One region of the Kitasatospora sp. CM 4170 genome, then DNA from elsewhere that is predicted to be linked to it. Evidence: riboswitches for the same ligand, from Rfam matches in the RefSeq annotation. Region 1 holds a riboswitch; each other region holds the start of a gene.
The links. A riboswitch is a leader RNA that binds a small molecule or an ion and turns the genes downstream of it on or off. The one in region 1 is predicted to bind cobalamin.
Positions count from the first base shown of each region.

Region 1 (7,150 bases):
GGCCGCCAGCGGGAGTTCGACGTCCCGGCCTCGACGGTCGGGTAGAAGTTGATGTCCACCACGCGGTCGAGGAAGGTCACGGCGGTGCGCACGGTGGCGTCCAGCCGCTCCCAGTCCATCGCGCCGATCAGGTCGGCGGTCGACGCACCCTCGGCCACGTGGGCGCCGAGGTTGACCGAGCCGAGGTTGCAGACGGCGGTCTCGGAGTCGTCCGTGACCTCCAGGATCTCCGTGCACAGGTTGGACGAGTGGACCGTCCGGCCCGGCAGCGCGGTCTGGTTGGCGGCGCGGTTGGAGGCGTCCTTGAAGGTCATCCAGCCGTTGCCGGTCTGCGCCAGGGTGCGCATCATCCGGGCGTAGAGGGTCTGCGCGGGGATGGTGCGGACGGCCTTGCCGGCCAGCTCGGCCTTGCGGTAGGCCTCGTCGAAGTCCTCGCCCCAGAGGTCGACCAGCTCCGGCACGTCGGCCGGGGAGAACAGCGACCAGTCCTCGTTCGCGTTGACCCGGCGCATGAACTCGTCCGGGATCCAGTGCGCCAGGTTCAGGTTGTGGGTCCGGCGCGCCTCCTCACCGGTGTTGTCGCGCAGCTCCAGGAACTCCTCGATGTCCGCGTGCCAGGTCTCCAGGTAGACGCAGGCCGCGCCCTTGCGACGGCCGCCCTGGTTGACGGCGGCGACCGAGGAGTCGAGGGTGCGCAGGAACGGGACGATGCCGTTGGACTTGCCGTTGGTGCCCCGGATCAGGCTGCCGCGCGAGCGGATCCGCGAGTAGGAGAGGCCGATGCCGCCGGCGTGCTTGGAGAGGCGGGCGATCTGGGCGTACCGGGAGTAGATCGAGTCCAGGTTGTCGAGCGGCGAGTCCAGCAGGTAGCAGCTCGACATCTGCGGGTGCCGGGTGCCCGAGTTGAAGAGGGTCGGCGAGGAGGTCAGGTACTCCAGCCGGCTCATCAGGCGGTACAGCTCGGCCACCTCGCGCACCGACTGCTCGTTGTCGCCGACCGCCAGGCCACAGGCGACGCGGAGCAGGAAGTGCTGCGGGGTCTCGACGACCTTGCGGGTGATCGGGTGGCGCAGCAGGTAGCGGGACTGCACGGTGCGCAGGCCGAAGTACTCGAAGCGGTCGTCGCCCTGCGGGTCGATCAGGCCGTCGAGGACGGCGGCGTGCTTCGCCACGAGGGCGGCGGTGGTGTCGCCGATCAGACCCTCGGCGTGGCCGACCGCGATCGAGGTGGAGAAGGAGACCACGCCCTGGGTCGCGGCCTCGTCGACGATCTCCAGCGCGAGCAGCCGGGCGGCCAGCTTCGAGTACTGCGGGTCCTCGGCGATCATCGACGCTGCGGCGTCCACGGCCAGCCCGCGCAGCTCGGCGAAGTCCGAGCCGGCGTGGCGGCCGCGCAGCGCGGCGGCGGCGACATGGCCGGGGTCCACCTGCGGAAGGTCGGCGCTGCGGTCGGTCAGCACCCGCAGCAGAGCGCCGCCCGGGTCGGTGACCGTCGGGTCGGCGGTGGCGGAGCTGGTCCCCTGGGTGGGCAGGGTGGCTGAGGCAGCGGTGGTCAAGGCGCTCTCTCCTGGCGGCGATCGGCGGCGGTGGATCGAATCACCGGGCCGTTCGGGGCAGGGGAGCACGGCGCGGCAGCCGGACGGCGTCGCGCGACGGTGTCATCCCCGGCCCGCCCGCGAGGCCCGGAAGTACTGCTGGTGCTGAAGGCCTCTGCGGGGAGGTCGACCGGCACACCGTCGGCAGGTACTCGGACTCGCGGGCTCTGCATGGGAGCCGCCCGCACACCGCTGCGGGGCAGTCCCGGATTCCCACCGGGTTCCCCTGCGTCGACAGCAGGGACGAGCATACATCTAGTGGCGGCTGAGTATGACGGCCCCATATGTAGTGGCGGGCGTGTCGCGGGGCCCGAGTTGCGGGCCCGTCGCGCTCAGTACCGGAGGAACACTTTGTACGTGCCGGAATCGCCGGTCGGGGAGCTGAACTGAGCGATCAGGCGGTAGTGCCCGCCGGCCCCGAGAGCGTCCGCGAGAGCCCGGTTCATGGCGCTCGGCGCGGTGCTGTCGAGGACGACCAGGTTGAACCAGCCGTCCCGGACGGCGGTGACCGTGCCGTCGTCGCCGCGGTGCACCACGCCGGCCCGGTCCTGGTACTCGGTGCCCCGGCGGGCCGAGAACCACTGGTCGGGCTTGCTGACGCTGCCCAGGTAGTACTCCGGCAGCCCCTCCACCTCGGTGAGGTAGCGGCCGCCGTGCGGCTGGGCGTGCAGGCGCAGCACGCTGAGCAGCCGGCCGGAGTCGGGGCCGTCCTGGTACCGCAGGGACGCCTGCTCCAGCCCGAGGGCGAGCAGCACCACCCACGCCAGGATGCCCAGCTGGGGGTTGCGGAAGTGCGCGCCGACCAGCCTGGTGATGCCCACGCCGGCCAGCGGCGCGGCGAAGAGCATGCCGAACCCGAGGTGCCGGAACATCACGCCGGAGGTGCCCAGGCAGGCGTACAGGACCGGGATCAGCAGCGCCGTCCCGCACAGGGTGATGCTCAGCGCGGCGCGGCGCAGCCGGGTGGCCGTGATCTCGTCGTCCTCGGGCGACTCGTACATCCGCTCGCGCCGCACGTAGGCGGCCGCCCCGGCGCAGGCGAGCAGCGTGAACAGGCCGCTCCACTGGGCCGCGGAGAGCAGGACGGAGCCGGCCGACCGGGCCTCGTGGCCCTGGGTGGGCGACCAGGCCGCGACGTCGTCCAGCAGGCCGAACGGCAGCAGCAGCCCGACGGTGCCCACGGCCAGGAGCAGCGCCCGCAGGGCGGCCGGGCCGCGGCCCTTCCGGGCCGAGGCGGAGAGCACCGCGAGGGCGAGCACGGCGGGGAGGGCGACCACCGCGGCGTACTCCGCGGCGACCGCGAGGGCCGCCACCGGCGCGGCCAGCAGCACCAGGGCCACCGGGGCGCGGGCGGTGCGGACGACGATCCAGGCGGTGACCGCGACCAGGGCGATCGCGAGGGCGTCCGGGGCCGCGTAGAAGCCGACCACCACGGTGGACTGCACGACGGCGTACGCGGCGGCGCCGCAGATGGCCACGCGCTCGTTGAAGAGCCGGCGGGTCAGCGAGTAGGCCAGGACGGTGGTGACCAGCGCCAGGACCAGGCTGACCACCCGGGCCCCGAAGATCCCGCTCGCGTTCGCGGCGGCGCCGGCCAGCGGCGGGTAGAGCCACGGCGCGCCGGGGATGCGCTCGACCAGGTCGGTCGTCATCGGGGTGCCGTCGAACAGGTGGTTCAGCTCCTGGCGGCCGACGATCATGGCGATGGCCTCGTCGGGGTGCGCGGCGCCGAGCAGGCGCAGCGAGAGCGCCGCCTGGACGGCCAGCACGGCGAACAGCAGGGCGCGGCCGATCCAGCGTCGCCGGGGGCTGGACGCCGGGTCCCAGCCGGTCGCGGGGACGGCCGGGATGGTGTACGGGGCCAGCTCCACGGGCGGGCCGTCGGAGGGGTGGAACCGGGGGTCGGCGGGAGCCGGGCCGTCGCCGGGGTGCGCGGGCTCGTCCCGGTACGCGGGGCCGTCCGGGTGGGCCTCCTCCTCCGGGTACTCGGTGTCCACCGGGTGGGTCTGCTCCTCCGGGTACGCGGGGCCGTCCGGGTACGCGGTGTCCTGCCGGTACTCCGCGGCCCCCGGGTGCTCCGGCGCGTCCGGCTGCTCCGGCGCGTCGGGGTACGCCGCGCCGTCGGGGTGCGCCGCGCCGTCCGGGTACGTGGGGCCGTCCGCGTACGCCGGGTCGGGCAGCCGGGCCGGCTCGTCCGGCTGCCCGGGGCCGTGCGCTCCGCTCCCGGCCTGCGCGGTGTCCTCGGCGTTCGCCGTCCGGATCGGGGTGTGCGGGGTGAACCAGGGGGAGTCGGTCTCTGAGGGCATCATGGGTTCCGGATGTCGAAGCCGTAGCGAGGGTCGGACACGCGCTGCTTGTAGTCCGCGAGCGACGGCGGGGAGGTCTCGATGCGCCAGTCCGCCCGTTTCACCATGTTGAACCAGACGAACCCGACGATGTCGTCGTGCGTCTCGATCCCGGTGAAGAGCTGGTCGATGTCGGCGCGCTGGCGCTTCCCCTGCTGGGAGGCCGTCTCGCTGATGAAGAACGGCTTCTTGCAGAAGGCGCGGATCTCCGCCATGGTCGCGCCGTAGAGCGTGTCGAAGGTCTTCGGGCCGGTGAGGGTGAAGTAGCCGGTCATGCCGGCCCAGTCCACGTAGGCGTCCCCGGGGTAGTACGGCGCGAGCCGGGTGTTGGGCGCCGGGACGGTGATGTTCGGGCTCCAGACCCAGATCACGTTGGTGGCGCCGGCCCGGTCGAAGATGTCGTGGATCCGGCGCCAGGCACCGACGAAGTCGGCGGCGCTGGCGGCCTGCCGGCCCCACGGGTACCAGTCGCCGTTCATCTCGTGCGCGATGCTGATGGCGATGGGCAGGTTGAGCTTGGCGGCCGCCTTGGCCACGCCCTTGACGTAGTCGTCGGTCTCGCCGGCCGCGATCGCCGCCATCGAGGGGGAGTGCGGCTCCCAGGCCATGAACGGCAGCGCCCCGGCCTCGTAGATCCGGCGGACGCCGGCGGTGTCGAAGCCGTCACCCCAGCTCGCGTAGTACTCCACGACGTTCGGCTGCTTGCCGATCATCGCGGTGAAGCTGCTCAGCGGGTCCATCTTCGCGGGGACGTCGTCCAGCGCCGTCCCCAGGTACTTGCGGCTCGGCTTGAGCAGCGGCGTGACGTCGTACGGGACGTCGCCGGCGGCCGGCTTCCGGTGGCCCGGGGCGGCCGCGGCGGCGGTCCCGGTGCCGGTCGCCTCCGCGGCGACGGACTCGGGGACGGCGAAGCCCGGGTCCTCGGGGCCGCAGGCCGTGGTCAGCAGCAGGCCGGCGGTCAGCACGGCGATCAGGGCGAGCGGGCGGCGGCCGGCCCGGCGGCGGTGGGCGGACACGGTGATCACACAGCTTCCGTGGGACGCGGCTGGACCAGGACGCGGCCCACGATGACGGCGTAGAAGAGGCCGGACGCGAGCACCAGCGCGAAGTTGAGCGCGCCCATGGTGAGCATGCGCCAGATCCCGAAGCCGACCCAGGCCAGGGCGGTCCCGCCGCCCCAGGCGATCACGCCGATCCAGAACCGGCGGGTCTTGTTCTTCCGGGCGCCGCTGGAGCCGGTCGGCTGCCAGGCCATCCGGTTGCGGCGCAGGATGTCCCAGATGGCGAAGACGTGGGCCCAGCCGTACATCATCCGGGCGGCCCAGGCCTCCAGCCGGTAGGGGTTGCGGTGCCAGAGCGGGAAGATGAGCGTCGCGTACACCAGGCCCGGGATCACCAGCATCGTGTTCTCCCACCGGATCAGGTCGGGCCGCGTGATCAGCAGCACGATCGGCACCAGCGGGGAGATGACGGTGAACAGCGCGGTGTGGATGTAGTAGAAGAATCCGGACATGTAGCACATCCGGGTGATCGGGCGGAGCTTGGTGCTCCAGAACTTCCGGCTGCCCAGCAGGCTCATCGAGCCGGTGCACCAGCGGTACTGCTGGTTGAAGAAGCCGCCCACGTTGTCGGGGCAGACCCCGGCCGCCAGGGCGATCGGCACGTAGTGCAGGTTCCAGCCGAGCCGGCGCAGGTCGAAGCCGGTGTGGACGTCCTCGGAGTGCTCGATCAGCGTGGTGCCGCCGTTCTGCTCCAGGGCGGCCCGCCGGTAGACGGCGCAGCTCCCGACGCAGATCGCGCCGTCGTTGCGCTGCCGGGAGACCTGGACCGTCCGGTAGAAGAGCTCCTGGACGGCCCCGGCGCCGCGCTCGATCCAGTTCTGGGAGTCGAGGATGCGGAAGTACTGCGGGGACTGGACGATTCCGAGCTCGGGATCGTTCTCCATGTAGGGGAGGAGCTCGTCGAGCAGATCGGCCCGGGGCGCGAAGTCGGCGTCGAGGATGAGGATGTAGTCGCTGTCGGAGTTGCGGAAGCCGAACTGGAGGTTGCCGGCCTTCTTGAACCACCCGCGGTTGTTCCGGGTGCCGTAGACGAACTCGAAGTCGACGGCCATCTGCGCGAGTTCGGGGCTGTCGCTGTCGTCGAGGACGTACGGGGTGACCTCGCCGGGGTACTGGTCGCGCAGCCTGGCGACGTGGGTCCAGGTGTTGTGCAGCACCTCGATCGGTTCGCCCGCGACCGGGAGGAAGACGTCGACCGTGGGGTACCGCTCCGGGCGCCAGGCCTTCACCAGCGCGCGGTGCGCCTTGAGGTCGAAGCTCTCGTTGAAGCCGTGCACCCAACGGGATATCAGGTAGTAGACGATCGTGAAGGCCAGGAACGGGACGAACACCCAGAACCACGGGGTGGCGCCGACCAGGCCGATCTCGCTGGCCACCATGGAGCCGAAGCTGACGAGGGAGAAGCAGGTGAGCACCCAGAGGTGGCTGCGGGTGTAGGAGTACTTCTCCACACCGTCCGGCGGCTGCGGCAGCAGTCCGCGCTGGACCCGGGCGCTCGCGTCCGGCCGGCTCCTGCGGCGTGAGGCGGCCGCCCTCCTACTGCCCGCGAGCTGTGCACTCTCGGTGACAGTCACGTCGCTCTCCCCCGGAAACCGTATTGAAGTGGTCCAAATCCACCCAAGGCCGTTCAGCATGCGGCCACTGGGACGTCAGGATCGTACGGGACCGGCTCCCGCGGCATCCCACCCTCCTCGCCGGCCGGGCGCCCGGAACCGGGATCGATCTCCGATCGTGATGTGGGGGCAGACGTATACGGTTGGCGGCCGCTGGGCCGTTCACCAGGAGAGGGAGGACATCGTGGAGGGCACTGCCGCACGGTTGGCGCGGGGGGCGCGGGCGCTGCTCGCCCACGGCACGGTGGCCGTGCTGCTCCTGGGCTGCACGGCCGAGGCGACCCCGGCACCCGCGCGGAGCACCGCGGCGGCCGGCGCCGACGACCCGGTGGACAGCGGCTCCGGCAGGCTCTGCTCGACCCCCGAGGTCCGCTTCCCCAAGCGGCTGGTCGACGGCGGCACGAAGGTGATCGAGACCAACCCCTGGAACTCCTCCGGCACGCTGTGCCTGGACACCCAGGGGACCGGCTTCACGGTGACGGAGCTGCGCGACTTCGTCCCCAAGGCGCCGCTCGCCCCCGGCGGCTACCCCAACA
Region 1 covers NZ_CP134877.1:5,708,381-5,715,530, forward strand. Annotated here, with positions in the region: gene RMN57_RS24475 (ribonucleoside-diphosphate reductase subunit alpha) at 1-1,532, opposite strand, end outside; cobalamin riboswitch at 1,721-1,863, opposite strand; gene RMN57_RS24480 (glycosyltransferase family 39 protein) at 1,928-3,904, opposite strand; gene RMN57_RS24485 (glycosyl hydrolase) at 3,901-4,965, opposite strand; gene RMN57_RS24490 (glycosyltransferase family 2 protein) at 4,962-6,380, opposite strand; gene RMN57_RS24495 (GH12 family glycosyl hydrolase domain-containing protein) at 6,799-7,150, shown strand, end outside.

Region 2 (7,150 bases), 760 kb from region 1:
CCTGCTCCCAGCCCTCCTTGGCCGCCGCCTCGCTGTCCATCTCCATCTCGGAGGAACGCTGGATCCAGGACCAGCCGGAGCCCATCTTGTGCCAGTCGACGGTGCCGCCCTCGCCGGAGGCGCCGAGCACGCGCAGCGCGTTCTCCTCGCCGACCTTCCACTTGGCGGACTTCACGAACTGGAACACCCCGACCGGCCAGCCCTGGTTCCAGGCCCGCAGCGCCATGCCGAACGCGGCCGTGGACTTGCCCTTGCCGGGGCCGGTGTGCACGGCGGTGATCGGCAGGGTGCGGCGCTGGCGGGTGGTCAGGCCGTCGTCGGGAACGCTCTCGGGAACGCCCTTGGGCATGGGGATCAGGCCGCCTTTCGCAGGGGAGTGGCACGGTTCTCGCGGACGAGCGAGGCGACGCCCTCGGCGCGCAGCTCGTCCAGGGTCACGGCGGAGGCGCCGAGCCGCGCCGCCAGGGTTCGGGCCAGGCCGAGCCGGACGGGGCCGGCCTCGCAGTCCAGCACCACGCCGGTCACGCCCTGGGCGGCCAGCAGCTCCGCCGCCCGGTGCGACTGCGCCACCGCGTCCCGGGCGCCGGTGGCCCGGCCGTCGGTCACCACGACCAGCAGCGGCCGGCGGTGCGGGTCGCGCATCCGCTCGACCCGCAGCACCTCGTGCGCCCGCAGCAGCCCGGCCGCCAGCGGGGTCCGGCCGCCGGTGGGCAGCGACTCCAGGCGGACCGCGCCGACCTCGACGGAGGAGGTCGGGGGCAGGGCCAGCTCGGCGCCCGCGCCGCGGAAGGTGATCATGCCGATCTTGTCGCGGCGCTGGTAGGCGTCCATCAGCAGCGAGAGCACCGCGCCCTTGACGGCGGTCATCCGCTGCCGGGCCGCCATCGAGCCCGAGGCGTCCACCACGAACAGCACCAGGTTGGACTCCCGGCCCTGGCGGACCTGCTCGCGGAAGTCGTCCTTGTCCAGCACCAGCGCGCGCGAGGTCCGCCCGCGCGCCACCTGGTGCGGCGCGGCGGCCTGCAGGGTGGCGCTCAGGTGCAGCCGGGCCAGCCGGCCCTGCGGGCGCCGGGCGCGGATGGTGTGGCCGCCGTCGGTCTCGGCGGGGGAGCGGCGGCCCTGGGCGCCCCGCCCGGTGCCGTCCACCTTGAACAGCCTGGTCCGGTACGGCTCGCCGGCCGCCACCGGGGCGGCCTCCCGCCCGGGCGCGGGCGGCTGGACCGGCACCGGCTGCTGCGGGGCCTCCTCGGGCCCGGGCGCCGGTGCGTCGGTGCCGGTGGCCGGGGCGGGCGGGCCGGCCGGTTCGGGCGCGCCGCCCCCGCCGCCGTCCGGACCGCCGTCCGGGCCGTCGCCGTCCGGCTCGGGGCCGTCCCCCTCGGGCCCGCCGTCGCCGGGGCCCTCCGGCCGCGGGTCCTCCGCCGCCGGCTCCTCGGGCTCCTCCGGCTCGGCGTGCTCCGCCAGCGTCCGGTCCAGCTGCTCCTCGTCCAGGCCGGGCGCGTCGAAGGGGTTGCGCCGGCGCCGGTGCGGCAGCGCCAGCTGCGCGGCCTTGCGGACGTCCTCCTCCAGCACCTCGGTGCGCCCCGCCCAGGCGGCCAGGGCGACGGCGGTGCGCGCCATGACGATGTCCGCGCGCAGCCCGTCCACCTCGAACGCGGCACAGACCGCGGTGATCTGACGCAGCGCCCGGTCGGTCAGCTCGACCTCGGGCAGCAGCTCCCGGGCCGCGGTGATCCGCTCGGCGAGCTCCCGCTCGTCCGCCGCGAACCGCGCGGCGAAGCCGGCCGGGTCGGCGTCGTAGCCCAGCCGGCGGCGGACCACCTCGGCCCGCTCCGCCGGCTCCCGGGTGGCCGCGATCTCCACGGTCAGGCCGAACCGGTCGAGCAGCTGCGGCCGCAGCTCGCCCTCCTCCGGGTTCATCGTGCCGACCAGCAGGAACCGCGCGGCGTGCCGCACCGAGACGCCCTCGCGCTCCACGTAGGAGCGGCCCATCGCGGCGGCGTCCAGCAGCAGGTCCACCACGTGGTCCTGGAGCAGGTTGACCTCGTCGATGTAGAGCACACCGCGGTGGGCCCGGGCGAGCAGCCCCGGCTCGTACGCCTTGACGCCCTCGGCCAGCGCCCGCTCCAGGTCGAGCGAGCCGACGATCCGGTCCTCGGAGACGCCGACCGGCAGCTCGACCAGCCGGGCCGCGCGGGCCGAGGCCGGGGCGCCGTCGTGCGCGCCGTCCGGGCACTGCGGGTCCGGAGCGGCCGGGTCGCAGGCGAAGCGGCAGCCGTCGACGGTGGCGATGGACGGCAGCAGGCCGGCCAGCGCGCGCACCATGGTCGACTTGGCGGTGCCCTTCTCGCCGCGCACCAGCACCCCGCCGACGGCCGGGGAGACGGCGTTGAGCAGCAGCCCGAGCCGCAGGTCGGCCATGCCGACGATCGCGGTGAACGGGTAGCGGACGTCACTCATGATTCTCCAAGGGGGCCCCGGGCGGCAGGAACGGCAGCGTGCCCGCGGCCGGCACCCCGCCCTCGATCAGCTTCCACAGCGCGTCGGTGTCCGCGTGCTCCTCGATCAGGTCGCCCAGCCGGTCGAGCCGGGCCTCGCGCGCGGCGGCGAAGGAGGTGTCCGGGGCGGGGACGAAGTCCCGGCCGGCGGCGGCGGCTACCTCGCCCAGCAGGGCGCGCCGGAAGCCGTCGTTCTCCAGTGCGCCGTGCCAGGTGGTGCCCCAGACGGCGCCCACCCGGCAGCCGTCCAGGAACGGCGTGCCCCCTTCGACGGTCACCACGCCGTGGTGGATCTCGTACCCCTCCACCCGCTGCCCGTAGGCCTCGCCGACCGGCCGGCCGAGCACCTTCTCGGCGCCGAACCGGACGTGCGTCGGCAGCAGGCCGAGCCCGTCCACCGCGCCGGCCCGGGACTCGACCCCGTCGACGATCCCGCGGGCGAGCATCTGGTAGCCGCCGCAGACGCCGAGCACCGGCAGTCCGGCCGCGGCCCGCGCCCGGAGGGCCGGCTCCAGCCCGCGCTCGCGCAGCCAGGCCAGGTCGGCGACGGTGGCCCGGGTGCCGGGCAGCACCACCAGGTCGGCGTCGGCCAGCTCCTCCGGGCGGGTGGCCCAGCGGACCAGCACGCCCGGCTCCTGGGCCAGCGCGTCCACGTCGGTGAAGTTGGAGAGCCGGGGGAAGCGCACCACGGCGACCCGCAGCACGTCCCGGCCCACCGGCCCGCGGCCCTCGGTGCGGTCCACCACGGTGGTGAGGTCGAGCGAGTCCTCGGCGTCCAGCCAGAGCCCGGACAGCATCGGCAGGGTGCCCAGCACCGGACGGCCGGTCAGCTCGCGCAGCATCTCCAGCCCGGGTGCGAGCAGCCGTGCGTCGCCGCGGAACTTGTTGACGAACCAGCCGGCCACGTGCCGCTGGTCCTCCGCCGAGAGCAGCGCCAGCGTCCCGTACATCGCGGCGAACACGCCGCCGCGGTCGATGTCCCCGACCACGACGACCGGCAGCCCGGCGGCGGTGGCCAGGCCCATGTTGGCGATGTCCCGGTCCCGCAGGTTGATCTCGGCCGGCGAGCCGGCGCCCTCGCAGACCACCACGTCGTAGCGGCGGCGCAGGTCGGCCAGGCACTCCAGGGCCCGCTCCAGCAGGACGGGCTTGCGTTCGCGGTAGTCCAGCGCGCCGACCTCGGCCACCGGCCGGCCCAGCAGCACCACCTGGCTGCGGCCGTCCGCGCCGGGCTTGAGCAGCACCGGGTTCATCGCCGCCTCGGGCTCCACCCGGGCCGCCTGCGCCTGCATCGCCTGGGCCCGGCCGATCTCGGCGCCGTCGGCGGTGACGAACGAGTTCAGCGACATGTTCTGCGCCTTGAACGGCGCGACGCTGACTCCCTGTCGGGCCAGCCAGCGGCAGATGCCCGCGGTGACCACGCTCTTGCCCGCGTCCGAGGTCGTCCCGGCGACCAGCAGTGCGTTGCTCATGCCCTTCCCCTCCTGCCCAGGGCCGCCCGGAGCAGCAGGTGCCCCGCGACCGTCGTACCCAGGGCCAGCGCGCCCACCCGCCGGGAGAGCAGACAGGCCCGTTCGATGTCGTCCACCCCGACCGGCCGCAGCTCCGCACCCAGCACCGGCCGGTGCTCGACCCGGTCGCCGTAGTGGAGGGTCCCGCCGAGGCGGACGCCGAGGGCGCCGGCGAAGGCCGCCTCGGCCTGGCCCGCGTTGGGGCTGGGGTGCGCGGAGCCGTCCCGGCGCCAGACCCGCCAGGCGGTCCGGGGCTCGGGGGAGGCGGCCACCGTGAGCAGCGCGGTCAGCCGGGCGCCCGGCCAGCCGGCCACGTCGTCCAGCCGGGCCGAGGCCCAGCCGAAGCGGGTGTGCCGCGGCGAGCGGTGGCCGACCATCGCGTCCAGGGTGTTGACGGCGCGGAAGGCCAGCAGTCCGGGCGTGCCCGCGACGGCGCCCCAGACCAGCGCGTTCACCACGGCGTCGGCGGTGTTCTCGGCGACCGACTCGACCACCGCGCGGGCCACCTGCTGCCCGTCCAGCGCGCTCGGGTCGCGCCCGCACAGGTGCGGCAGCCGGGCCCGGGCCGCCGTCAGGTCGCCCGCGGCGAGCGAGCGGCCGATGGTGCGGGCCTCCCGGGTGAGCGAGGTGCCGCCGAGCACCGTCCAGGTGGCGGCGGCGGCCAGCGCGGCCCGCCCGGCCGGACGCCGGCCCAGCAGGCGTTCGGCGGCCACCGCTCCGGCCGCGACGGCGCCCACGCAGAGTGCGGTGTAGGCGGCGCCGACGGCCCGGTCGTCGCGCCAGATCCGGCGCTCCAGGCGGCCGGCCGCGCTGCCGAAGAGCGCCACCGGGTGGCCGCGGCGCGGGTCGGCGAACCGGGCGTCGGCGAGGCTGCCGGCGGCGGCGCCCAGGGCGAAGGCGGCGGCGCGGGTCAGCGGGCGCACGGCAGGCAGCAGAGGTCTCGGTGGGGCTGGGCAGCCTGCATCGCGTGCGTGTCCTCACTCAGGGTCCGCGCCCTGGATCGACGTACCGGGGGCGAGAGTCTCCTGGCTTCCGGGTCGAACGCACGCCCGCGCCTTCCAGCGGCTTCTGACGGCTCGCCGTGGCAAGTGTGTCGGACGTGCTCCCCGGTGACAGTGGCGGGACCGCGCCGGACTCGCACCGGCTTCCTCTGCATGCCTCCGTATTGGCTGAAGGATCCCATCACGCGGCCGAACCGCGAGTCAACCAAGGTCGCGGAGGGGTTGGTCACACGGCAGCACGCCGCCCCGCCCCGGTCTTCACCGTTCCCGACCACGTCGCTATCTCCGATCATGACTGCCGCAGGGGCATGACAGGCTGTGGGATCGTCCATCCGTCTGGAGGTACCTCCAGTCCCGCTTCGTGCGTTCGGCGGCTGGGGTGCCGATGGACCAAACCCCTACGGTCGGCGCATGCGACGCAGACAGCCACCCGCCCTGCCGCCGGTGCCCTTCTCCCCGGCGGCCGCCCGCGCGCACCGCGCCGGCCTCGGCCTGACCCCCGAGCAGGTCGCCGAGGGGATGGCCGCGCACGGGGTCCGGCTGCTGCCCGCCCACGTGCTCGGCTGGGAGAGCGGCGAGCTGCTCCCGACCGAGGAGGAGTTCATCGCCCTGGCCCGGGCGCTCTGGTGCCCGCCCGCCCAGCTGATGGGCGTCCGTCCGGCCCGGCTGCGGGACTTCCGGGTGGCCCGGGAGCTCGGCCAGGAGGCGGCGGCCCACCGGATCGGCCTCGCGCTGCGGCACTACCAGCAGGCCGAGGCGGCCGACCGCTGGGACGGCGACGAGGCGCAGACCCACGCGCTCGCCCAGGTGCTCGGGCTGCGGTTGCGCGAGCTGGTCGCGGTGACGGGCCGTCGCGAGGAGCTGGACCAGCGGCTGAAGCAGTGCGTGGACGGGCGCTGGCAGGCGCACGTCCGTGCGATCGGCCGGATCGTGCCGGTGCACGAGGAGGACCTCGCCGCCGTGCTGACCGTGCTGCAGAACGAGTACCAGGTCTCCTCGCACTGGGGCGCCGGCAGCTGGGGCTCGCCGGCCCCGGCGGCCGCGGCCGCCGGCACCCGGGAGCAGCCGGTCGGCGAGCGGTTCTGGGAGCTGCTCGCGCGGCGGCAGACCGACATCCCGGTCTGACCGCCGGACCCTGACCGGCCGTCCTGCTCGGCCGCGCTGCCGGCCGACCCGCCCTGCCCGGGCCGCTCGCCGCCCCGGTGTGACCCGGACGGCCGTGTCCGGTGGCCGGCCGCCGCCCCCGCGAGTGGACTGGTGCGCACAGAGTGCCCAGTCCGCGACCGACAGAGCGGGGAGCGATATGCGTTGGGGAACCGCGGCCGTCGTGGCGGCCGCCGCCGTCGGAACCGGGGTCGCCGTGCTCGTGATCGGCCGCCGGGCGTCGGAGCGGATGGTCCGTCCGACCGCCGCCCGGGAGGCGCCCACCGGCCCCGTCCTGGTGCAGGCCCTCGGAGCCGGCCGGGTCACCTTCACCCCGGGCCCCGAGAGCGCCCGGCCCGGCCGCTGGGGCGTCGAGTGGGCCGGCGGCGGGCACGCGGTCGTCGACGAGATCCTGTACCGGGACGAGCGGGGCGTCACCCGCCGCCTGGTCCGGGCCGACCGGGGCACGCTGACGGCGGGCACCGAGGTCCGCTTCACCCCGCGGGTGCACCTGGGCGACCCGGTCGGGGCGCTCGGCCTGGCGTACGGCGAGACCGCCGCCGAGGGCGAGCTGGGCGCCCTTCCGGCCTGGTACCTGGACGGCAAGCGCGGCACCTGGGTCGTCCTGGTGCACAGCCCGGACGCGGACCGGCAGCAGGTCCTCCCGGTGCTGCCGGTCCTGGACCGGCTCGCCCTGCCGGCCCTCGCCGTGACCTACCGCGGCGACGAGGGCGCGCCCGCCTCCCCGGACGGCCTCGGCCACTTCGGCGAGACCGAGTGGCGGGACGTCGAGGCGGCCGTCCGGCTCGCGCTGGACAACGGCGCCGCCCGGGTCGTCCTCTACGGATGGTCGGTCGGCGCCACCATCGTCCTCCAGGTGGCCGCCCGGTCGGCCTGGGCCTCGTCGATCGCCGGCCTGGTGCTGGACTCGCCGGTCCTCGACCTGCCCGCCTCGGCGCGCCGGGGCGCCGCCCGGGCCGGCTTCCGCGGCGCCGCCGCC
Region 2 covers NZ_CP134877.1:6,472,961-6,480,110, forward strand. Annotated here, with positions in the region: gene cobO (cob(I)yrinic acid a,c-diamide adenosyltransferase) at 1-349, opposite strand, end outside; gene RMN57_RS27610 (putative cobaltochelatase) at 355-2,457, opposite strand; gene RMN57_RS27615 (cobyric acid synthase) at 2,450-3,967, opposite strand; gene RMN57_RS27620 (cobalamin biosynthesis protein) at 3,964-4,929, opposite strand; cobalamin riboswitch at 5,025-5,158, opposite strand; gene RMN57_RS27625 (transcriptional regulator) at 5,419-6,132, shown strand; gene RMN57_RS27630 (alpha/beta hydrolase) at 6,311-7,150, shown strand, end outside.
Region 2: linked by a shared signal. The riboswitch ahead of RMN57_RS27620 (cobalamin biosynthesis protein) and the one ahead of RMN57_RS24475 (ribonucleoside-diphosphate reductase subunit alpha) in region 1 are both predicted to bind cobalamin.

Region 3 (7,150 bases), 5.3 Mb from region 1:
GGCGGGAGCCGTCGCGTCACCCTGGAGATGTCGGGCGTCGAGCGCCGGCCGCTGCTGGTGCTGTACCGGGCCGCGCAGGAGGGGCTGACCAACGCCTGCCGGCATTCCGGTGCCACCGAGATCGGGGTTCACGTCGCCTACGACGAGCGCGGAGCCCGACTCCGAGTGGTGGACAACGGCACCGGGTTCGACGCCGCCGAGGAGGGGTTCGGCCTGACCGGCCTGCGCGAGCGGGTCCGCCTCGCCGAGGGAACGGTGGCCATCGACAGCTCGGCCGGCGGTACGGTCCTCACCGTCGGGGTCCCGTGGTGACCGAGGACGGGAACGAGAACGGGCACGAGGACGCGAACGAGAACGGGGTCGGAAACGTGCGGGTGGACGGGAACGCGGACGTGGACGCGCCCGTACGGGTCTTCGTCGTCGACGACCAGGACCTCGTGCGGGAGGGCATCACCGCACTCCTCGGCATCCAGCCGGGCATCGAGGTGGCGGGCAGCGCACGCGACGGGGCCGAGGCGGCCGCAACGGCCCCGGCCTGCCGCCCCGACGTGGTGCTGATGGACGTCCGGATGCCCGGGATCGACGGCGTGGCGGCCACGGAGCTGCTCCGCCGCAGTCTGCCCGTCTGCAAGATCGTGATGCTGACGACGTTCGACGACGACGAGTACGTCACCCGGGCGCTGAAGGCCGGGGCGGTGGGCTACCTGCTCAAGAACCTGCCCGCCGTCGAGTTGGCGCGGGCCGTACGTCTCGCCCATGCGGGGGTGGCCCAGTTCGACCAGACGGTGATCGCCAACCTGGCGGCCGGGCTCCCCACCCCCGAACTGCTCACGCCCCGCGAGACGGACGTCCTCCGCCTCGTCTCCGCAGGTGCCACGAACAAGGAGATCGCCTCCCGCCTCTACCTCAGCGAGGGCACCGTCAAGAACCACATCTCCCGCGTGCTGAGCCGTCTGGGCCTGCGCGACCGCACCCAGGCCGCGCTCTACGCCAAGGACAACGGCCTTGTCTGACCCGGTCACGAAGCCGCCGTCCCCGGCGCCGAGGAGGTTGCAGACGTCGCGGGGGCGGTGGCCCAGGGCGGCCGGTCAGGGCCGGGACTGGCGCCGGTAGGTCGAGGGGCTGACGCCCATGCACTCCCGGAAGTGGTGGCGGCTCGTCATGCCGGCACGCCACCTGTCCCCGGCCGGGCGTGGTGAGCCGATGCGAGGGGCTGTCGGCGGCGGCAACCAGGTGAAGGAGGGGACGCGTGATTCGGGAGCCTACCTCGGTCATGTTCCGGCCAAGTTGTGCCGCCCATGGTTTGCACACCGGATATCCACGTGATCTCCGCACTAGGGTGAGGCCGATCCACCGCTCGGTTACCCCCGACCAACGGGCGTCGCGCATGCCCGCCGCCAGGACTGGAGTGAACCGCCCATGCATCTCCGTCATCTGTGGAAGCGCCTGACCGGCGCCGTCGTCCGCCGCGGCGTCGGTGCGACCGTGGGCGCACTCGCACTCGTCGCCGCGTTCGTCCTCGCCGGCACCGCCACGAGCGCGTCGAGCGCGGCCGCGCAGCCGGCCGGCCTGACCGGCTCCGGTCAGTGGTCCTGCGCCGGCGCCCCGATCCCGAGCGGGTACGTCCTCACCGCCTACAACGCGGCCGGCTGCAACGGCAGGGGTTCCTGGTTCCAGGAGCCGGTCAAGGACGGGATGTGGACCTGCGGCGGCTCCCCGGTCGTCCCCGGCTACGTGAGCACCGCCTACAACAAGGCGGGCTGCAACGGCGTCGGCGCCTGGCAGCACAACCTCGCCAAGGACGGCATCTGGACCTGCGGCGGCTCCCCGGTCGTCCCCGGCTACGTCATCACCGCCTACAGCCGGACCGGCTGCCAGGGCGTCGGCGCCTGGCAGCACAACCTCGCCAAGGACGGCATCTGGACCTGCAGCGGCTCGCCGATCGTCGCCGGCTACGTCACCAACGACTACCTTCGCTCGGGCTGCAACGGCGTCGGCGCCTGGAAGCACCGGATCGCCAAGGCGGGCATCCTGACCTGCCCCGGTTCGCCCATCCCGCCCGGCTTCCGCTCGACCACGTTCCAGGCGAGCGGCTGCGGCGGCCTCGGCGCCTGGCTCCTCGCCCGCGCCTGACCGCCGGACGGCGGTCGGCGGTCGGCCCGCGGCCGGGTGGCTACGTGCCGCCCGGCCGCGGGTCGTCCACGGCCTTCGTCGACCCGCCGGGCCCGCCGGCCCCGCCCGGCCCGGTGGAGTCCGGGGCGGGTGCGCAGGCCCGGCCCGTCACTCGAAGCGCGAGGGATCGCCGGCCCCGCGCCGGACGATCTCCGGCTCGCCGCCCGAGAAGTCGACGACCGTCGTCATCTCCGTGCCGCTGTCGCCGGAGTCCACCACGGCGTCCAGCACGTGGTCGAGGCGTTCCTTGATCTCCCACCCCTGGGTCATCGGCTCGTCCTCGCCGGGGAGGATCAGGGTGCTGGAGACCAGCGGCTCACCGAGTTCGGCGAGCAGGGCCCTGGCGACGGTGTGGTCGGGGATCCTGACTCCCACCGTCTTCTTCTTCGGGTGCATCAGGCGGCGGGGCACCTCCTTGGTGGCGGGCAGGATGAAGGTGTAGCTGCCCGGCGTCGCGGCCTTGACGGCACGGAAGACGTTGTTGTCGAGTTGGACGAACTGCCCCAGCTGCGCGAAGTCCTCGCACATCAGAGTGAAGTGGTGGCGCTCGTCGAGGCGCCGGATCGACCGGATCCGTTCGAGGCCGTCGCGGTTGTCCAGTCGACAGCCCAGGGCGAAACAGGTGTCGGTCGGATACGCGATGAGGGCACCGGACCGGAGACTGGCGGCCACGGTGCCGATGGTGCGCGGCTGGGGGGACTCTGGGTGCACGTCGAAGTACTTCGCCATTGGCCGACCCTACGGCATCCCGGTGCCCGGCCGGCGCAGCCGGGGCCTCCCGCGTCCGGTGGGGAGCGGCCCGGGTGCTGCCGGCGGTGGCGGGACCGGGACGGCGCGGCGGCGCGGCGCGTGCGCGAACCCTGGACTTACTAGGACGTCCAACTATATGGTCGACGACAGGTCCGCGGTGTCAGGGAAGCCGGTGTGAGTCCGGCACGGTCCCGCCACTGTGACCGGGGAGTTCGTCCTCGCAGATGAAGGCCACTGGCAGCCAGCCGGGAAGGCCCGGGGGCGGGCGCTGATCCGGGAGTCAGGATACCGGCCGCGGGTGGTCCGTGTTTTCCACGAGGATGGAGACGACACGCATGACTTCGGGCTGCCTCTCCCGTTCCGCCGCCCCTCGCCCGGCCGTGCCGAGTGTCGGGGCGCAACTCCGCCCCTGACGCCGACGTCAACCGTCGACTGCCGTACGCGTGCACGACCGTGCGCCCGGACGGTGGCGGTGGTCTCTCCATTCCTCCTCTCCCCATCCGCGATGAGAGAAGGAACCGATGGTCCGTGAACTGACCCATTTCGTCGGCGGCAAGCGCACCGCCGGGACGTCCGGCCGCTTCGGCGACGTGTACGACCCCAACACCGGCCGGGTGCAGGCCCGGGTTCCGCTGGCCGACCGGGCCGAGGTCGAGGCGGTGATCGCCGACGCCGCACAGGCCCAGCCCGAGTGGGCCGCCTGGAATCCGCAGCGGCGGGCCCGGGTGCTGCTGCGCTTCCTGCAGCTGGTCGAGCAGGAGAAGGAGGAGCTCGCCCGGCTGCTCTCCGCCGAGCACGGCAAGACCGTCGCCGACGCCCACGGGGACATCCAACGCGGCCTGGAGGTCGTCGAGTTCGCCGCCGGGATCCCGCACCTGCTCAAGGGCGAGTTCACCGACAACGCCGGCACCGGCATCGACGTGTACTCGATGCGCCAGCCGCTCGGCGTCGTCGCGGGCATCACGCCGTTCAACTTCCCGGCGATGATCCCGCTCTGGAAGGCCGCGCCCGCGCTGGCCTGCGGCAACGCCTTCGTCCTGAAGCCCTCCGAGCGGGACCCCTCGGTGCCGCTGCGCCTCGCCGAGCTGTTCCTGGAGGCCGGCCTGCCGCCGGGCGTGCTCAACGTCGTCAACGGCGGCAAGGAGGCCGTCGACACGCTGTTGGAGGACCCGCGGGTGGAGGCCGTCGGCTTCGTCGGCTCGACCCCGATCGCCCAGTACGTGTACGCGACGGCGGCCGCCCACGGGAAGCGGGCACAGTGCTTCGGTGGCGCGAAGAACCACATGATCGTCATGCCGGACGCCGACCTCGACCAGGCGGCCGACGCGCTGATCGGCGCGGGGTACGGCTCGGCCGGCGAGCGCTGCATGGCGATCTCGGTCGCCGTCCCGGTGGGGGAGGAGACCGCCGACGCCCTGGTGGCGAAGCTGGTCGAGCGGATCGCCGGGCTGAAGGTCGGCCGCTCGGACGACCCGGCGGCCGACTTCGGCCCGCTGGTCGGAGCCGACGCGCTGGCGCGGGTGCGCGGCTACCTCGATCTCGGGGTCGAGGAGGGCGCCGAACTCGTCGTCGACGGCAGGGACTTCCGCCTGGACGGGCACGAGGGCGGCTACTTCCTCGGCGCCTCGCTGTTCGACCGGGTCACCCCGGAGATGCGGATCCACCGGGAGGAGATCTTCGGCCCGGTGCTCACCGTCGTCCGCGCCGCCGACTACGAGCAGGCCCTGCGCCTGCCCAGCGAGCACGAGTTCGGCAACGGCGTCGCCATCTTCACCCGCGACGGCGACACCGCCCGCGACTTCACCCGCCGCGTCAACACCGGCATGGTCGGCGTCAACGTGCCGATCCCGGTGCCGATCGCCTACCACAGCTTCGGCGGCTGGAAGCGCTCCGCGTTCGGCGACCTCAACCAGCACGGCCCGGACGCGATCCGCTTCTACACCCGCACCCGCACCGTCACCTCGCGCTGGCCCTCCGGGGTCAAGGAGGGCGCGAGCTTCACCATGCCGACGATGGGATGAGCGCCGTGCACGACCTCACCGAGGACCAGCGGGCCGTCGCGGACACCACCCGGGCCTTCGCCGACGAGTACCTGGCGCCGCACGCGGTGGAGTGGGACCGCGCCAAGCACTTCCCGGTCGACGTACTGCGCAAGGCGGCGGACGTCGGCCTGGCCGGCGTCTACGTGCGCGAAGACGTCGGCGGCTCCGAACTCTCCCGCGCGGACGGGGTGGTGGCCTTCGAGGCGCTCGCCACCGGCTGCCCGTCGATCGCCGCCTACCTGTCCATCCACAACATGGTCGGCTGGATGGTCGACCGCTACGGCACGCAGGCGCAGCGCACCCGCTGGCTGCCCGCGCTCTGCTCGGCCGAACAGCTGGGCAGCTACTGCCTCACCGAGCCCGGCGCCGGCTCCGACGCCGCCGCGCTCACCACCCGGGCCGTGCGGCAGGGCGACCACTGGGTGCTGGACGGCGTCAAGCAGTTCATCTCCGGGGCGGGCACCTCGCAGGTGTACGTGGTGATGGCTCGCACCGGTGGTGCGGGTGCGCGTGGTGTCTCCGCCTTCGTCGTGGAGCGCGACGACCCGGGCGTCTCCTTCGGCCCGAACGAGCAGAAGATGGGCTGGAACGCCCAGCCGACCCGGCAGGTGCTGCTGGACGGCGTCCGGCTGCCCGCCGACCGCCTGCTCGGGGCGGAGGGCGAGGGCTTCCGCATCGCCATGGGCGGCCTCAACGGCGGACGGCTCGGTATCGCGGCCTGCTCGCTGGGCGGCGCCCAGAGTGCGCTGGACCGCGCGGTGGCCTACCTCGCCGACCGCGAGGCGTTCGGGGCCCGCCTGCTGCACGCCCAGGCGCTGCAGTTCCGACTCGCCGACATGGCGACCGAGTTGGAGGCCGCCCGGGCCCTGGTCTGGCGGGCCGCCACGGCCCTGGACCGGGGTGACGCCCGTGCGCAGCAGCTCTGCGCGATGGCCAAGCGGCACGCCACCGACACCGGCTTCACGGTGGCCAACGAGGCCCTCCAACTGCACGGAGGCTACGGCTACCTCGCCGAGTACGGCATCGAGAAGATCGTCCGCGACCTGCGGGTGCACCAGATCCTGGAAGGGACCAACGAGATCATGCGCGTCATCGTCGCCCGCGGCCTGACCGGAGCCGCGTGATGACCGGCAACACCGTGGACGAGGTCATCGTCCAGCGTGAGGGCAGGGCGGGCCTGATCGTCCTCAACCGGCCCGCGGCCCTGAACGCCCTCACCCACGGCATGGTGCAGCGGATCTCGGAGGCCCTGGACGCCTGGGAGCAGGACGAGCGGATCGAGACCGTCGTCGTCACCGGGGCCGGCGACCGCGCCTTCTGCGCCGGCGGCGACATCGTCGCCATCCACCGCGCCGCCACCGGCGGCGACCCGCGAGCCGTCGAGGAGTTCTGGCGCGACGAGTACCGGCTCAACGCCCGGATCGCCCGCTACTCCAAGCCCTACGTCGCCGTCATGGACGGCATCGTGATGGGCGGCGGCGTCGGCGTCTCCGCCCACGGCAGCGTCCGCATCGTCACCGGGACCACCCGCGTCGCCATGCCGGAGGCGGGCATCGGTTTCGTCCCCGACGTCGGCGGCACCTACCTGCTCGCCCTCGCACCGGGCGAGCTCGGTACCCACCTCGCCCTGACGGCCGGCTCGGTCGGCGGCGCGGACGCCCTGCTGTGCGGGCTCGCCGACCACTTCGTGCCCGCCGAGCGGCTCCCGGCCCTGCTGGACGACCTCGCCGAGCTGCCCGTGCACGACGCCCTCGAACGGCACGTCGAGCCCGCGCCGGCGGGCGTGCTGGACGGACACCGGGCGTGGATCGACAGCTGCTACGCCGCCGACACCGTGGCGGAGATCCTCGACCGGCTGCGGGAGAGCGGCGAGCCCGAAGCCAAGAAGGCCGTGGACCGGATCACCGCCAACTCCCCGACCGCCGTGACGGCGACGCTCGCCGCACTGCGCCGGGCCCGGGCCCTCGGCCCGCTGGAGGCGGTGCTGGACCAGGAGTACCGCACGTCCTGTGCGGCGCTCTCCACGCCCGACCTCGCCGAGGGGATCCGGGCCCAGGTGATCGACAAGGACCGCACGCCGCGGTGGAGCCCGGCGACGCTGAGCGCCGTCGAACCCGCCGCCGTGGCGCGCTACTTCGCCCCGCTCGGCGAGCGCGAACTCGGCCTCGCCGCCATCACACCCCTGG
Region 3 covers NZ_CP134877.1:402,267-409,416, reverse strand. Annotated here, with positions in the region: gene RMN57_RS01710 (sensor histidine kinase) at 1-312, shown strand, start outside; gene RMN57_RS01705 (response regulator transcription factor) at 393-1,013, shown strand; gene RMN57_RS01700 (hypothetical protein) at 1,420-2,133, shown strand; gene RMN57_RS01695 (L-threonylcarbamoyladenylate synthase) at 2,281-2,901, opposite strand; cobalamin riboswitch at 3,043-3,234, shown strand; gene RMN57_RS01690 (CoA-acylating methylmalonate-semialdehyde dehydrogenase) at 3,444-4,943, shown strand; gene RMN57_RS01685 (acyl-CoA dehydrogenase family protein) at 4,940-6,088, shown strand; gene RMN57_RS01680 (enoyl-CoA hydratase/isomerase family protein) at 6,088-7,150, shown strand, end outside.
Region 3: linked by a shared signal. The riboswitch ahead of RMN57_RS01690 (CoA-acylating methylmalonate-semialdehyde dehydrogenase) and the one ahead of RMN57_RS24475 (ribonucleoside-diphosphate reductase subunit alpha) in region 1 are both predicted to bind cobalamin.

Region 4 (7,150 bases), 5.3 Mb from region 1:
GCCGGCTTCACCACCGACACGGTGGAGGAGGAACTCGCCTACGTCATGGAGCAGTTGGCGATCCCGCCGGACGTGATGCGCAAGCGCGTCGAGGAGACCCTCGATCTGCTCGGCCTGGCCGACCTGCGCCACCGCGCCCTGTACGAGCTCTCCGGCGGGCAGCAGCAGCGCGTCGCCATCGGTTCCGTCCTCACCGCGCACCCGCGGGTCCTGGTGCTGGACGAGCCGACGTCCGCGCTCGACCCGACCGCCGCCGAGGAGGTGCTCGCCGCGATCACCCGGCTGGTCCACGACCTCGGTGTCACCGTCCTGCTCGCCGAGCACCGGCTGGAGCGGGTCGTCCAGTACGCCGACCGGGTCGCCTACCTGCCCGGCGACGGCACCGTCGTGCACGGCCCGCCCGCCGAGGTCTTCCAGGACACCGCCATCGCGCCGCCCGTCGTGGACCTCGGCCGGCTGGCCGGCTGGCGGCCGCTGCCGCTGTCCGTCCGGGACGCCCGCCGGGCCGCCGCACCACTGCGGGAACGGCTCACCGCCGTGCCGGTTCCGCCACCGCGCCGCAAGGCGGTGGCGGGGGAAACGGTCCTGGACGCCCGGGGGGTCGTCGTCCGGTACGGGCCGGTCGCCGCCGTCCGGGAGGCCGACCTCGCGCTGCGCGCCGGTGAGGTCACCGCGTTGATGGGCCGCAACGGCTCCGGCAAGTCCTCGCTCCTGTGGGCCCTGCAGGGCTCCGGGCCCCGGCAGGGCGGCACCGTGAAGGTCACCGGGGCCGGGGGAGGGAAGGCCGAGGACCCCAAGCGCCTCCCCGCGGCCCGGGCCCGGCAACTGGTCGGGCTCGTCCCGCAGACCCCCACCGACCTGCTCTACCTGGAGACGGTCGCCCAGGAACTCGCCCAGAGCGACCTTGAGGCCGAGCGGGACTCCGGGCCGACCGCGCGGCAGATCCTCGACCGCCTCGCCCCCGGGATCCCGGACGACACCCACCCCCGGGACCTCTCCGAAGGGCAGAAGCTGGCCCTCGTCCTGGCGATCCAACTGGCCGCCGCGCCCCGGGTCGTGCTGCTGGACGAGCCCACCCGCGGTCTCGACTACCAGGCCAAGGCGGCGCTCACCGGCATCGTCGACGCCCTCGCCGCCGAAGGCCGCACCGTCGTGGTCTCCACCCACGACGTCGAGTTCGTCGCCACCGCCGCCGACCGGGTCGTGGTGATGGCCGAGGGCGAGATCGTCGCCGACGGCCCGACCGCCGAGGTCATCGTCGCCTCGCCGACTTTCGCCCCGCAGACCGCCAAGATCCTCGCGCCGCTGGCCTACCTGACCACCCGGCAGGTCGCCGAGGCCCTCGCACCGGCGGAGTCCGCCCGGTGACCGCCGTCCGGATCCCCGGCCGCGCCCGCGTCGTCGTCGCCCTGGCCGCCTTCATCGGCCTGGTCGCCTTCACCTGGCCGTTCGTCGTCGCCCCCGGGAAGTTCGGCTCCAACTACGCCCCACCGCTGATCTTCGGCGCCCTGCTGGTCCTGGTCCTCGCCGTCGTCGTCGCGGAGATCGCGGCCGGCGGCATCGACGCCAAGGCCCTCGCCATGCTCGGCGTGCTCTCCGCCGTCAACGCCGGGCTGCGCCCGCTCGGCGCCGGCACGGCCGGGGTGGAGACGGTCTTCTTCGTCCTCGTGCTGGCCGGCCGGGTCTTCGGCCCCGGCTTCGGCTTCACCCTCGGCTGCACCTCGCTGTTCGCTTCCGCCCTGCTCACCGGCGGCGTCGGGCCCTGGATGCCGTACCAGATGTTCGGCTGCGCCTTCGTGGGCATGCTCGCCGGCCTGCTGCCGAAGGCCCCGCGCCGCTGGGAGGTGCCGATGCTGGCCGGGTACGGGGCCTTCTCCGGGTACCTGTTCGGCTTCCTGCTCAACCTCTCCTTCTGGCCGTTCTCCACCGACCCGAACAGCTCGATCGCCTACCTGCCGGGCCTGCCCTTCACCGAGCAGTGGCACCGCTACCTGCTCTTCGACCTGGCCACCTCGCTCGGCTGGGACACCGGCCGCGCCGTCACCACCTTCACCGCCGTCCTCGTCGTCGGGCCGGCCGTCCTGACGGTCTTCCGCCGGGCCGCCCGGCGCGCCAACTTCGAACCCGCGGTCCGCTTCGAGGCTGCGGACGGCCTGAACTCGACCACCGCCGGCTCGCCCGGATGAGATCGGCACGTCGTCCAGCCCGCCGTGAGGCCTCCGCAGCCCTCCCGCACCTCCACCGAGTGGACCGAACCGGTCCCGAAACGACATCCGGCAGGCTCTGCTCCCCGACCGCCGGGCGGCCGGCTACAACAGCATGGCCTCGAACTGGTGCGCCGGTGCGACCAGCGGTTGTTCGGACCAGATGACCTTGCCCCGGGCCGTGTACCTGGTTCCCCAGCGCTCGGCCATCTGGGCCACCAGGAACAGGCCGCGGCCGCCCTCGTCCGTGGTGGCGGCGTAGCGAAGGTACGGGGCGGTGCTGCTGCCGTCGGAGACCTCGCAGACCAGGCTGGTGTCGCGCAGCATGCGGACGCGGACCGGCTGGGTGCCGTAGCGGATGGCGTTGGTGATCAGTTCGCTGAGGATCAGCTCGCTGGTGAAGGCCAGTTCCTCCAGGCCCCACGCGGCCAGCTGGTCGGCGCATGCGGAGCGGACGCGGGAGACGGCGGCGAACTCGTCCGGTACCTCCCAGGTGGCGACCTGGCCGGGCTCGAACAGGCGTGTCCTGGCGACGAGGAGTGCGATGTCGTCGCTCGGGCGTGGCGGGACCAGCGCGTCGAACACCGCCCTGCAGGTCTCCTCGGGGGATCGTTCGGCTCGGGTGTCGGCGAGGGCGGCGTGCAGGTCGGCGAGCCCGCTGTCGAGGTCGCGGTCGCGGGTCGCGATCAGCCCGTTGGTGTAGAGGACCAGTGCGGTGCCGGGTGCCAGTCGGAGTTCGGAGGTTTCGAAGGGGAGGCCGCCCACGCCGAGGGGCGGGCCGGCGGGCAGGTCGAGGAATTCCACCGAGCCGTCGGTGTGCACCAGTGCGGGCGGCGGGTGGCCGGCCCGTGCCATGGTGCAGTGTCCGGAGACCGGGTCGTAGATCGCGTACAGGCAGGTGGCGCCCGTGACAGCCGCCGGCTCGCCGTCGTCGTCGCCCTCTCCCGCGGCCGCCTCGCCCTGGTCGAGCCGGGCGACCAGGTCGTCGAGGCGGGCGATCAGTTCGTCCGGGGGCAGGTCGAGGGCGGAGAAGTTGAGCACGGCCGTGCGCAGCCGTCCCATGGTGGCGGCGGCGTGCAGCCCGTGGCCGACGACGTCGCCGACGACGAGTGCCACGCGGAAGCCGGGCAGCGGGACGACGTCGAACCAGTCCCCACCGACTCCCTGCCGGGCCGGACGATAGCGGTACGCGACGTCCAGGGCGCCCTGCCGGGGCAGACCGCGCGGCAGCAGGCTGCGCTGCAGCGTCTCGGCCATCCGGTGTTCGCGGGTGTAGCGGCGGGCGTTGTCGACGGTGATCGCCGCGCGGGCGACCAGTTCCTCGGCGAAGGAGACGTCCTCCTCCCCGAACGGCTCGGACTCCCCGGCGCGCCAGAAGTTGACCTCGCCGAGGATCAGGCCGCGCGCCTGCAGGGGCACCGAGATCAGCGAGTGGATCCCGTACGCGAGCACCCGGTCGGAGTTCTCCGGGTCACGCGCCCGCCACGCCTGCGCCTGGTGCAGGTCGGCGGCGAGTACGGCGTGCCCGCTCTCCAGCGCGGCGCCCTCGGCGGTGGCGGGCACGAAACTGATCAGCGAGCCGACGGGGTAGAGCGGCCAGTCGTCCCTGATGCCGCTGACGGCCGTGCGGCGGATCTCCGGGCCACCGGCCGTGCCCGTGCCCGGCGGCGGCTCGTCACCGCGCAGCACCGGATCGGCCAGCTCGACCGTGGCGAAGTCCGCGAAGCGGGGAACCGCCACGTCGGCCAGCTCCTGTGCGGTCTGCACGATGTCCAAGGTGGTGCCGACCCGCGGTCCGGCGTCGTAGAGCAGCTGCAGCCGGGCCCGCGCCGCCTCGGCCTGCCCGGCCAGTGCGCGCAGCTCGGTGGTGTCCCGGACGGTCGCGACGCTGCCGGGCCCTCCGCCGAACGGTGCGGTGGGACGGTTGTTGACGGCGAGCAGCCGGTCCTCGGCCGGGTGCACCTCGTCGGTCGCCGCCCTCCCGGACGCCAGCAGTTCGGCCAGGCCCGGGTTCAGCCCGAGCTCGGCGACGGGCCGCCCCTCCACCTCGGGCGGCAGCCCCAGCAACCGCCGGGCCTCGTCGTTCGCCAGCACCACCCGGGTGTCCGCGCCCACGATCAGCACGCCCTCGCGGACCGCGTGCAGCACCGCGTCGTGGTGCTCGTACATCCGCGTCATCTCGGACGGGCCCAGGCCGTGCGTCTGGCGGCGCAGCCGCCGCCGCACCAGCACCGCACCGGCCGTGCCCGCGGCGAGCGCGGCCGCCGCGCCGCCGAGCAGGACCGGCAGCTGCCGGCTCACGTCGCCGCCCGCGTGCGCGACCGTGTAGCCGACCGACACCAGCCCGGCGACCGAACCGTCCGGCCTGTCGGCCGGTGCGGTGGTGTCCACGACCCGTCCGAAGGGGGTGGCGAAGCTGCTGGTGAACGGCCCCTTGAAGGCCGCCCCGTACGCGCCGACGACGTGGGTCCCGATCTCCTCGGGATTGGGCGCCGTGTAGGCGATGCCCTCCCGACTGAAGATCACGACGTAGTCGAAGCCGCCGCTCTTCCTGACGTCCTCGGCCAGCGGCTGCAGCGTCGCCGTCGGGTCGGGGCTGCCCAGCGCCGTCACCACCATCGGGACCTGCGCCAGGGTGACCGCCGCGGCGCGCGTGCGCTGCTCGGCCCCGTTCGTACTGTTGTTGCGCGCCTGGAGGATGAGCGCTGTGAGCGCGGCCCCGATCAGCAGCACCACGACGATCAGCATCCACAGGAACACCTGCCCGGCGACGCTGCGCACCCTCAGCCGGGAGGGCAGCCCACGCCACGGCGAGCGGCGCCTCGCCGCCTCGCCCTTGTCCTCGCCGCCGAGGGCCTGGCTGTCCTTTCGCCGCACTGGCTGGCCTCTCGCTGCACCTGGGCCGTCCCCGCACACCCGAGACTCCTTCCCACGCTGCCACCTGGCCCGCACCCGTGCACGTCCGAGGACGAGCCGGGCTCCCGCCGCCCCGGCCGCCGCCGCGGCCGGTCGTCGACGCCGAGGAGGTCGCAGGGCGCGTCTCAGCATCCGGACGATTTGAGCGATTCACTGGTCGGTGCCCGCCGTCCTGCCCCTAAGCTGGCCGTGCAGCTGGTTCGCCCTGCCCGCCAGGCAGGCGCGTCGCAAGAGGGAACCCGGTGGGAATCCGGGACTGCCCCGCAGCGGTGAGCGGGAACGACCGCCGTCATACGCACTGGGCCCGGGTCGGGTCTGGGAAGCGACGGCCAGTAGGTGTCCGCCCTGGTACCAGGGTGGCCGTGCCCGCGAGTCCGAAGACCTGCCACTGCCCGTGCGCGACCGTTCGCGCACGGCCATCCGGTGACCTCGTGGGCGGGTCGGCGTGCAGACAGGCGGAGCAGCACCCGGGTGCGGGGCGTCCGCCCGGTCCGTCATCCCTTCGCGCCTTCGTGCCGTCACCGGCACCAGAGGAACCAGGCTCGCGAAGGAGAGTCCCTTGACAGCGAAGTCCGCAGCCGCGGCGACCGTGGCCACCGTGTACGGATACCCCCGCCAGGGCCGGGGCCGGGAACTGAAGAAGGCCATCGAGGGCTACTGGAAGGGCGCGGTCACCGCCGGGGCGCTGCTGGCCACCGCCTCCGACCTGCGCCGGGAGAACTGGGCGCAGCTCGGCGAGGCGGGGGTCCGGGAGGTCCCGACCGGCGACTTCTCGCTCTACGACCACGTGCTCGACGCGACGGTCGCCGTGGGCGCGATCCCGGCCCGGCACCGGGCCGCCGTCGACGCCGACCCGCTGGACGGCTACTTCGCCATGGCACGCGGCACCCAGGACGTCGCGCCGCTCGAAATGACGAAGTGGTTCGACACCAACTACCACTACCTCGTGCCCGAGTTGGGCCCCGACACGGTGTTCGCCGCGAACCCGGCCAAGGCGGTCGCCGAGCTGCGCGAGGCCCTCGTCCTCGGCCACGCCGCCCGGCCGGTGCTGGTCGGCCCGGTGACCTATCTGCTGCTGGCCAAGCCCGCTCCCGGGGTGGCCGAGGACTTCCTGCCGATCACCCTGCTGGACCGGCTGCTGCCCGTCTACGCCGAACTGCTCGCCCACCTGCGGGCGGCGGGCGCCGCCTGGGTGCAGCTGGACGAGCCCGCGCTGGTGCAGGACCGCACCCCGGCGGAGCTGAACGCCGCCGCTCGCGCCTACCGCGAGCTGGGCGGCCTGGCCGACCGGCCGAAGCTGCTGGTGGCGAGCTACTTCGACCGCCTCGGCGAAGCCCTGCCGGTGCTCGCCAAGGCCCCGGTCGAAGGCCTGGCGCTGGACTTCACCGGACCGGGCGCCGCCAACCTCGACGACCTCGCCGCCGCCGGGGGCCTGCCCGGCAAGCGGCTGGTGGCCGGTGTGGTCGACGGGCGCAACATCTGGATCAACGACCTGGAGAAGTCGCTGGCCACCTTGGCGACCCTGCTCGGGCTCGCCGGGCGGGTCGACGTCGCGCCGTCCTGCTCCCTGCTGCACGTGCCGATCGACGCCGGCCTGGAACGCGACGTCGATCCGCAGATCGCCCGCTGGCTCGCCTTCGCCGAGCAGAAGGCCGCCGAGGTCGCCCTGCTGGCCCGCGGCCTGCGGGAGGGCACCGGCGCGATCACCGCCGAACTCGCCGCCAACCGCGCCGACCTGGCCTCCCGCGCCACCTCGCCGGTCACCCGTGACCCGGCCGTGCGCGCCCGAGCCGCCGCCGTCACCGGGGCCGACGCCCACCGCGCCCAGGCCTACCCGGAGCGCGCCGAAGCCCAACGCGCCCGGCTCCGCCTGCCGCTGCTGCCGACCACCACCATCGGCTCGTTCCCGCAGACCACCGAGCTGCGCGTCGCCCGCGCCGACCTGACCGCCGGCCGGATCGACGCGGCCGCCTACCGGGAGCGGATGGCGGCCGAGGTCCGCGAGGTCATCGCCTACCAGGAGAAGGCCG
Region 4 covers NZ_CP134877.1:386,785-393,934, reverse strand. Annotated here, with positions in the region: gene RMN57_RS01640 (ATP-binding cassette domain-containing protein) at 1-1,368, shown strand, start outside; gene RMN57_RS01635 (ECF transporter S component) at 1,365-2,186, shown strand; gene RMN57_RS01630 (SpoIIE family protein phosphatase) at 2,310-4,952, opposite strand; cobalamin riboswitch at 5,300-5,525, shown strand; gene metE (5-methyltetrahydropteroyltriglutamate--homocysteine S-methyltransferase) at 5,680-7,150, shown strand, end outside.
Region 4: linked by a shared signal. The riboswitch ahead of metE (5-methyltetrahydropteroyltriglutamate--homocysteine S-methyltransferase) and the one ahead of RMN57_RS24475 (ribonucleoside-diphosphate reductase subunit alpha) in region 1 are both predicted to bind cobalamin.